One region of the Cupriavidus sp. DB3 genome, then DNA from elsewhere that is predicted to be linked to it. Evidence: riboswitches for the same ligand, from Rfam matches in the RefSeq annotation. Region 1 holds a riboswitch; the other holds the start of a gene.
What was found. Region 1 has a riboswitch for glycine ahead of gcvT (glycine cleavage system aminomethyltransferase GcvT). Riboswitches for the same ligand answer to the same signal wherever they lie in the genome.

Region 2: linked by a shared signal. The riboswitch ahead of K7G19_RS09270 (D-amino acid dehydrogenase) and the one ahead of gcvT (glycine cleavage system aminomethyltransferase GcvT) in region 1 are both predicted to bind glycine.

The regions. Positions count from the first base shown of each region.
Region 1 is NZ_JAIZPL010000004.1:108,401-113,224, reverse strand. Features, by position in the region: gene gcvP (aminomethyl-transferring glycine dehydrogenase) at 1-190, opposite strand, end outside; gene gcvH (glycine cleavage system protein GcvH) at 267-647, opposite strand; gene gcvT (glycine cleavage system aminomethyltransferase GcvT) at 755-1,882, opposite strand; glycine riboswitch at 1,983-2,129, opposite strand; glycine riboswitch at 2,151-2,247, opposite strand; gene K7G19_RS14055 (UvrD-helicase domain-containing protein) at 2,457-4,541, shown strand; gene hemN (oxygen-independent coproporphyrinogen III oxidase) at 4,814-4,824, shown strand, end outside.
Region 2 is NZ_JAIZPL010000002.1:790,042-794,865, forward strand. Features, by position in the region: gene K7G19_RS09265 (SDR family NAD(P)-dependent oxidoreductase) at 1-373, shown strand, start outside; gene K7G19_RS09270 (D-amino acid dehydrogenase) at 885-2,222, opposite strand; glycine riboswitch at 2,279-2,395, opposite strand; gene K7G19_RS09275 (diguanylate cyclase) at 2,529-3,512, opposite strand; gene fumC (class II fumarate hydratase) at 3,678-4,824, opposite strand, start outside.

The DNA.
Region 1 (4,824 bases):
GGCGGATCGCGGCCGGGATGATGGCATCCATCAGCGCGGCGCGGCTGTCGTAGCCCAGCACCTTCAGCATGTGCTGCTGTTCGGCGGCGTCGGGACCGATATGGCGGTGGGAGAAGGCGTCGCGAGCTTCGAGTTCAGCCAGCGAAGGGCGAGCGGATTGAGCGGCGTTCATGGGCAGGGGAGCGTTCATGGCAAGTGACTCGGAGAGGCGGGCCGGGACATGGTGGTCAGCCATGGCCCCCGGCGCCGCGGGCGGGGCGCCGGGCTCAGGCGCCGACGCTGGCCTTGTAGGCGTCGGCCGTCATCAGGCCGTTGACGTCGTCGCCGTTGGCCGGCTTGATCTTGAACAGCCAGGCGTCGAAGGCGTTGGCGTTGACGCTCTCGGGCGCGTCCTTGACGGCGTCGTTGACGGCGACCACCTCGCCGGCCACCGGCGCGTAGATGTCCGACGCGGCCTTGACCGATTCGACCACGGCCAGCGCGTCGCCGGCGCCGACCGTCTTGCCGACCTCGGGCAGTTCCAGGAAGACGATGTCGCCGAGCGCATCCTGCGCGTGATCGGTGATGCCGATCGTCAGCGTGCCGTCGGTTTCGACGCGCACCCATTCGTGCGACTCGGTGTACTTCAGGTCAGCGGGGAAATTCATCGAGATTCTCCAATTTCAGATTCTTGTGTCGCGCCGCCGCGTGCCATCGGGATGAAGGGGGCCGCGGGGCGCAGCGTGACCGGGTGGACGATGTCCGATGCGAGCTGTCAGCTCACGAGTGCCTTGCCATTGCGCACAAACGGCAGTTTAACCACAGTCGCAGTCAGTTTGCGGTCGCGGATCAGCACCTGGACTTCGCTGCCGAGCGCCACATCCTTGGGCAGGCGCGCGAAGGCGATCGATTGGGACAGCGTCGGGCTGAAGGTGCCCGACGTGATCTCGCCCTCGCCGGCGGCGGTCAGCACGGTCTGGTGCGCGCGCAGCACGCCGCCCTTGTCCCGCAGGATCAGGCCGGCGAACTGCTGGCGCTGGCCGTTGGCCACCAGCGCGGCCTTGCCGACGAAATCGCGCTCGCTCTGCAGGTCGACCGTCCAGGCCAGGCCCGCGTCGAGCGGCGAGGTGTGGATGTCCATGTCCTGGCCGTACAGATTCATGCCGGCTTCGAGGCGCAGCGTGTCGCGTGCGCCGAGGCCGGCGGGGCGCACGCCGGCGGCATGCAGCTTTTCCCAGACCGCGGCGACGTTGTCGGCCGGCACCACCAGCTCGAAACCGTCCTCGCCGGTGTAGCCGGTGCGGGCCACCATGATTTCGCCGATCGCGGGGTCCTCGACCACCATCGCGTTGAAGGGCTTGAGCGATTCGCTGGGCTGGGTCGACGGGAATGCGCTCCAGACCTTGGCACGCGCATTCGGGCCCTGCACGGCGACGATCGCCAGCGGGGTCGCGCTATCGAGAGCGTTATCGGTACGGCGCGGGGTGACCGTCACGCCGGCGCCGGTGTCGGCGTTGCGCTGGCGGATCCAGTCGATATCGCCGGTCGCGGTGCTGGCGTTGACCACCAGGCGGAAGCGGTCCTCGGCGAAGAAGTAGACGATCAGGTCGTCGATCACGCCGCCGTTCGGGTCGAGCATGCAGGAATACAGCGCCTTGCCCGGGGTTTGCAGCTTGTCGACGTTGTTGGCGAGCAGTCCGCGCAGGAAGGCGCGGGTATTGGGGCCGGCGAGGTCGACGACGCACATGTGCGAGACGTCGAACATGCCCGCATCGCTGCGCACCGCGTGGTGTTCCTCGATCTGCGAGCCGTAGTTGACCGGCATGTCCCATCCGCCGAAATCGACCATGCGGGCGCCGAGGGCGCGGTGGATGGCGTTGAGGGGCGTGGCCTGAAGCGTCATGGATTCCTCGGAGCGTGGCATCGTTCGGTCCGGCGCGCGCGGCGCGCCAAACAAAAAAAGGGTCATCCGTCGCGCGGCTCGGTGCGAACCGTCGCGACGGATGACCCCCTCTGTCCTCGATACCTGAGAGATTACGGCCCGGCTTGCCGTCCTCGTCGGACTGACTGGCCACGCCGTGCGCCCCTTCGGTGGACACGCTCATCATCCGGCTGATGAATGACGGGTGTCGCTCTCCAGAGTTCGGCATACATCGTGTGCATGCTGCATGCCGATCCGCCCGGTCCATGGTGCCTGAGAGTTTTCGGGTGATTCCCCTTCGGCGGCGCGAATGACGATACAGTCGCGCGCTCTCCCGGACGGATGGCGCGACTCTAACCGCAGCCTTGGCGGCTGTCAACGCGAGAGCGGCGCGTCGCAGGAGTCGGTTCCGGAGCCTCGGCCGGACCCGCCCCCGTGTTAACATCGCCGGCTTCGACCCATTCGCGACCCGTCCCCCAACGCGTCGCGCCTGCGGCCCGCGTCCCTTGCGATGCCGTACGACCTCCGGCTGTACCCGACCTCCGATCCCCGACCGATGACCCACGGACTGAACGCCGCCCAATCCGAAGCCGTCCGCTATCTGGACGGCCCCTGCCTGGTGCTCGCCGGCGCGGGCTCGGGCAAGACCCGGGTGATCACGCAGAAGATCGCGCATCTGATCGAGGACAAGGGCTTCGAGCCCCGCCATATCGCCGCGGTGACCTTCACCAACAAGGCCGCCAAGGAGATGCAGGAGCGGATCGCCAAGCTGATGGAGGGCAAGACCCGCGACGGCAAGCGCATTCCGCTGCGCCAGCTGACCGTCTGTACCTTCCACTCGCTCGGCGTGCAGATCCTGCGCGCCGAGGCGGAGCACCTGGGCCTGAAGCCGCAGTTCTCGATCATGGACGCCGACGACTGCTTCGGCCTGATCCAGGAACAGCTGGCGACCACCGACAAGAAGCTGATCCGCAGCGTGCAGAGCACGATCTCGCTGTGGAAAAACGGCATGGTCGATCCGGAAACCGCGATCGCCGAGGCCACCGATGCCGACCAGCACCAGGCCGCGCTGATCTACCGCAACTACGTCGCCACGCTGGCGGCCTACCAGGCGGTCGACTTCGACGACCTGATCCGTCTGCCGGCCGAGCTGTTCGCCCGCGACGAAACCGTGCGGCTCAAGTGGCAGAACCGGCTGCGCTATTTCCTGGTCGACGAATACCAGGACACCAACGCCTGCCAGTACCAGCTGCTGAAGCTGCTGGCCGGCGGCTCGCATCTGCGCGCGCCCGCCTTCACCGCGGTCGGCGACGACGACCAGGCGATCTACGGCTGGCGCGGCGCCACGCTGGACAATCTGCGCCTGCTGCAGACCGACTTTCCGAACCTGAAGGTCATCAAGCTGGAGCAGAACTATCGCTCCACGGTGCGCATCCTGCAGGCGGCCAACGCGGTGATCGCCAACAATCCCAAGCTGTTCGACAAGACGCTGTGGAGCGAGCACGGCATGGGCGATCCGATCTCCGTGACGCAGATGAACGACGAGGAGCACGAGGCCGAGTCGGTGGTGTTCAAGCTGTCGGCCCACAAGTTCGAGCGGCGCGCGCAGTTCCGCGACTACGCGATCCTTTATCGCGGCAACCACCAGGCGCGGCTGTTCGAACAGATCTTGCGCCGCGAGCGCATCCCGTATGTGCTGTCCGGCGGGCAGAGCTTCTTCGACAAGGCCGAAATCAAGGACATCTGCGCCTACCTGCGGCTGATCGCCAATCCGGACGACGATCCCGCCTTCATCCGCGCGGTCACTACGCCGCGGCGCGGCGTCGGCAATACCACGCTGGAGGTGCTGGGGACCTTCGCCGGCCAGGCCAAGGTCTCGCTGTTCGAGGCGGCGATGATGGGCGGCATCGAAGGCAAGCTGCAGCCGCGCCAGCTCGAGCCGCTGCGCACCTTCTGCGAGGCGATGGTGCGGCTGGCGGACCGCGCCGCGCGCGACCCGGCCACCGAGGTGCTCGACGACCTGATGGAAGGCATCCACTACGAAGCCTATCTGTACGACACCTTCGACGAGCGCCAGGCCCAGGCCAAATGGACCAATACGCTCGAGTTCCTCGACTGGCTCAAGCGCAAGGGCACCAAGCCGGAGGCCGCCGATGGCGAGGCGACCGGCTTCGACACCGCCGATGGATTTGGCGACGAGGGCAAGAACCTGCTGGAGCTGACGCAGACCGTCGCGCTGATGAGCATGCTCGAAGGCCGCGAGGAAGATCCCGACGCGGTGCGGCTGTCGACGCTGCACGCGTCCAAGGGCCTCGAGTATCCGCATGTGTTCCTGGTCGGCGTGGAGGAGGGCATCCTGCCGCATTGCCGCGAGGACGAGGATCTGAGCGACGAGAAGATCGAGGAAGAGCGCCGCCTGATGTATGTCGGCATCACGCGCGCGCAGCGCAGCCTGCATATCAGCTGGTGCAAGAAGCGCAAGCGCGCGCGCGACACCTACTCGTGCCAGCCGTCGCGCTTCATCGGCGAGATGAAGCTCGAGGAGGCCCCGGCACCGAAGGACGAGACGCCGGCGATGAGCCCGAAGGACCGGCTGGCGGGCCTGAAGGCGCTGCTCGGCACCAAGGCCACTACCGGCTGAAGCGGCTGAGGGGGCTGAGGGGGCTGAGGGGGCTGAGGGGCTGAGGCGCAGCGCCGGGTACGCCCGTCCCTTCGTATCGGCGTCGATACAAGGCAGCCAGGGCCTGCAACATCCGGCTGCTACGGTGGCGGATCGCCGATCGGACTTTGAGGGCGCAGGCGCGTGGCGCCGAAGCGCCGAGAGAACAGCCGAATCGCCGGCCCTTGATGTCGATCAAGTCCTGCGCACGCTGGTCTGGCTAGCATCGAAGCGGATTCCTCAGAAGGCCGCCGATGGCAACGAC
Region 2 (4,824 bases), on a different contig from region 1:
GGAGTCCGCGCTGAACACGCCGGAGGACATGATCCATTACGGCTTCTCGAAGACCGCGCAGCTGGCGGTATCGCGCGGCCTCGCCAAACGGCTCAGCGGCACCGGCGTGACCGTCAACGCGGTCTTGCCGGGGCCGACGCTGTCGGACGGCCTGCGCGAGATGCTGCGGGAGGACGCGGAGAAGGCGGGGCTGTCGATCGAGGAGGCGGCCGCCGAGTTCGTCAAGGCGCATCGGCCCAGCTCGATCCTCCAGCGCGCGGCCACGGTGGAAGAGGTCGCGCACATGGTGGTCTACGTCTGTTCGCCGCAGGCATCGGCGACCACCGGCGCCGCGTTGCGGGTCGATGGTGGCGTGGTGGATACCATCGCCTGAGCCTGGCAGCGGCGGGATGGTGCAACGGTGCGATGCCGCTGCATCGCGATCGCGCCGGACTTCATTTCGCACCACCGCGGGGTACGCAGAAATGGGTACGCTCCGCGCGCGGCGTCTGTCTTCATCGAGTTCGCGCGACGCAGAAACGGGTACGGCGCCGCTATCCCTCGCCTGCCGGCGCGCCGGTTTTACCGGCGGTTTCATCGCAATCAGCCGGCCCATCGACGCTCACGAACGGGTACGCAGAAACGGGTACGGTTTGCGCGAGGGGCACGCAGAAACGGGTACGCTTTCGCCGGCATGCGGGGGCCGGTGCGTGCGCGATGCATGCTCGACACGTGTTCCGATGCTTGTCCTGATGCATCTCCAAGGCGTGCCCGAGGCGTGCCCGGACGCATCCACGCCAACGATGAAACGAAAACACCGGCGCGCATGGCGATGCCATGCCGCGCCGGTGTCGTTGTTTCAGGCCCGTATCAGATCCGTATAAGACCCCGGATCAGACCCCGGATTAGACCTCTGCCGGCTCCGACGCGGCGGCACGCGCCGCCACCACCGGCGCGAGCGGCCGCGCCATCCGTGGCGCCTCCGGCAGCGGACCGCAGAAGCCAAAGTCCACCTCCGGCACGCGGCCGCTGATCAGCTCGGCGATCGCGCGTCCCGAGCCGCAGCCGTGGGTCCAGCCCAGCGTTCCATGGCCCGTGTTCAGGTACAGCCCCTGCACCGCGCTCGCGCCGATATACGGCACGTTGCCCGGCGTCGCGGGTCGCAGGCCAGTCCAGTAGCGCGCCAGTTCGGGGCGGCTGACGCCGGGGAAGATCTCCAGCGTGCGCCGCACGATCGCCTCGCAGCGCACCGGGTTCAGCTCCATCGAATAGCCGTTGAGCTCCGCGGTGCCCGCGATGCGCAGCCGGTCGCCCAGACGCGAGAACACCAGCTTGTACTCGTCGTCGGTCAGGCTGACGCTTGGCGCGCGCTCCGGGTCGAGCACCGGCAGCGTGGCCGAATAACCCTTGGCCGGATAGATATCGAGCTTGACGCCGAGCGGCCGCGCCAGCATCGGGCTGAAGCTGCCGAGCGCGAGCACATAGGCGTCGGCCTGCTCGAAGGTGTAGGCGCCGGTCTCGTCGGCGATCTCGACCCCGCGCATGCGACCGCCTTCGGCCAGCAGCCGCTGCACGCGCACGCCGTAGCGGAAGCGCACGCCGCGCGCCTCGCACAGCGCGGCCAGCCCGGTGGTGAAGCGGTGCACGTCGCCGGACTCGTCCTCGCTGGTGTAGGTGGCGCCCGCCAGCCGCGGCGCGATCGAGGCCAGCGCCGGTTCGAGCTTCACCACTTCGTCGGGACCGATCACGCGGCGCTCGCAGCCCAGCTCGCGCATGATGCGCGCCGGCTCGATGGCCGCGTCGAATTCCTTCTGGCTGGTATAGAAGTGCAGGATGCCGCGGGTCAGATGATCGTATTCGATCCCCGTCTCGGCGCGCAGCGCCTGCAGGCTGGCGCGGCTGTAGGTGCCGAGGTTGAGCAGCTGGATCATGTTGCGGGTGGAACGCCGGGCCGGACATTCGCGCAGGAACTTCAGCCCCCACGACCATTGCGCCGGGTCGGCGCGCAGGCGGAACAGCAGCGGTGCGTCCTCGCGTCCCAGCCAGCTGAGCAGCTTCAGCGGCGCCGAGGGGTTGGCCCAGGGCTCGGCATGGCTGACCGAGATCTGGCCGCCGTTGCCGAAGCTGGTTTCGCGTGCCGCGCCGGCATTGCGCTCGAGCACGACGACCTCATGGCCGGCCTTGGACAGATACCACGCCGAGGCCACGCCGATCACGCCGGCCCCCATCACGATGACTTTCATTTCAGGCTCCAGGATGCAAAAAGGGGCAGCCGGCCGGCATCGTCGATGCCAACCCGGCTGCCCCCACTGTCCTTTTGCCTGAGAGATTCACCGCGTCCGCCCCGGACCCGGTTTGCCCCTTCGGCGGCCGTCATCGTTCAATCATGATGGCGGCGCTCTCCAGTTCGTTGTCGTCTCCAGTCTTCGGTACCTGAGCGTTTCGGGGGTACGCCTTCGGCAGCGCTGCCGCCGCGCTGTCGCGCCGCAGGCTCGCTTTCTCCTGGATGGGCGGACAGTAACACGGCGCGGCGGCGGCCGCAACGCGAGTTACTGTGGCGCGGCGGGCGGCGTTCCCTTCCTGCGTGCCTTGTTGGCGTACATCGCCTGGTCGGCCTGCGCCAGCAGGTCGGCGATGCCGGTGTGCCGGGCGGGATCGAAGGCGACCGCGCCGGCGCTGAAATCCAGCGCATAGCCGCGCTGGCTCTGCGCGTTGTACGCGTCCACGACTTGCCGCAGCCGGGCCAGCATCGCGTCGCACTGGTCGGCCGAGGCGTCGACCAGCAGCACGACGAACTCGTCGCCGCCCAGCCGTCCGATCAGGTCGGACTCGCGGAAGGCCTGGCGCAGGTGGTCGGCGAAGGCGGCCAGCGCCAGATCGCCCTCGGCGTGCCCGAAGCGGTCGTTGATGGCCTTGAAGCCGTCCATGTCGAAGAACAGCAGTGTGACGGGCATTCCCTGGCGCTGGCAGACCGCCAGCGCATGCTGCGCCAGCGCCGAGAAGCCGCGGCGGTTCGACAGCCTCGTCAGGTCGTCCATCGAGGCCAGTTGCGCCGACTCCAGTTCCTGCTCGGCCAGGCGACCCAGATCGTGCAGCAGCGCCTGATCGTCCTTGTCGAACTCGCGCGGCTCGGTGTCGATCAGGCACAGCGTGCCGACCTTGGCGCCCCCCCGTACCGCGAGCGGGCAGCCGGCATAGAAACGCACGCCGGGCGCGCCCGTGACCAGCGGGTTGTCGTGAAAGCGCTGGTCCTGCAGCGCATCGGGCACGATCAGCAGGTCGTCGCGCAAAATCGCATGGCCGCAGAACGATTGCTCGCGCGGCGTTTCGCGCACGGCCAGGCCGAACGAGGACTTGAACCACTGGCGCCTGGCATCGACCAGGCTGACCAGCGCGATCGGCACGTCGAACAGCCGCCTGGCCAGGCGGGTCAGCCGGTCGAAGCGCTCTTCGGCGGCGGTATCGAGCAGGTTCAGCGAGTACAGCGCGTCGAGGCGCCGCTGGTCATCGGCGGGAATGGGAGCAGGAATCATCTCGTCAATGCGATCGTTGTTATCCCCGATCGTCGTCTGCCCGTCTCAAGCGGGTTTGTCGCCGGCCGCCGCGGCAGCGCGGGGCCGGTCGATAGGGTCGTTCCATGTGTGGGCGGCCGCATGCGCGGTCGTGGACGCGTCCGCCAGCACCGGTGCGCCGCGGCGCTACACCTCGCGCGTCATCCCCTTCAGATCGATCCACTGCTCGAACTGCTCGGCGGTGACATGGCCGGAGGCGATCGCCGCCTCGCGCAGCGACAGGTTGCGGGCCACCGCGAGCTTGGCGATTTCGGCCGCCTTGTCGTAGCCGATATGCGGATTCAGCGCGGTGACCGGCATCAGCGACCGTTCGAGCAGCTCGGCGATGCGCGCCCGGTCCGCTTCGACGCCGGCCACCATGTGTTCGGCGAAGCTGGCCGCCGCGTCGGCCAGCAGTGTAACGGACTGCAGCAGGCTGTAAACGATGACCGGCTTGTAAGCGTTCAGTTCCAGCGTGCCCAGGCCGTTGGCCAGCGTGATGGTGGTGTGGTTGCCGATCACGCGGCAGCAGACCATCGCCAGCGCCTCGGCCTGGGTCGGATTGACCTTGCCCGGCATGATCGACGAACCCGGCTCGTTGGCCGGCAGCTGCAGTTCGGCAAAGCCCGCGCGCGGGCCCGAACCCAGCAGCATGAAGTCGCGCGCGATCTTCAGGAAGGACGAAGCCGTGGTATTGAGCGCGCCGGACAGGTCGGCCAGCGCGTCGTGCGCGGCCTGCAACGCGTAGCGGTTGGCCGCCGGTTCGAACGGCAGGCCGGTGTAGTCGGCCAGCGCGCGCGCGAAGGCGGCGGCAAAGCCGGCCGGCGCATTGAGGCCGGTGCCGACCGCGGTGCCGCCCTGGGGCACCGGCATCGCGCGCAGCACGGCCTGGTGCAGCCGCGCCTGCGCGTCGGCCACCTGCGCCTGGTAGCCGGAGAACTCCTGGCCCAGCGTCAGCGGCACGGCATCCTGCAGATGGGTGCGGCCGACCTTGACGATATCGGCGAAGGCCTCGACCTTGCTGCCCAGCGTCTTCTGCAGCGTCTCCAGCGCCGGCAGCAGCTGGCGCTGCACCGCACGCGCCGCGGCGATATGCATCGCGGTCGGGAAGCTGTCGTTGGACGACTGGCTCGCGTTGACGTGGTCGTTGGGATGAACGGGCCGCTTGCTGCCGACCTCGCCGCCGAGCAGCTGGATCGCGCGGTTGGCGATCACCTCGTTCAGGTTCATGTTGGTCTGCGTGCCCGAGCCGGTCTGCCAGACCGACAGCGGAAACTCGTCGGGCCACTGGCCG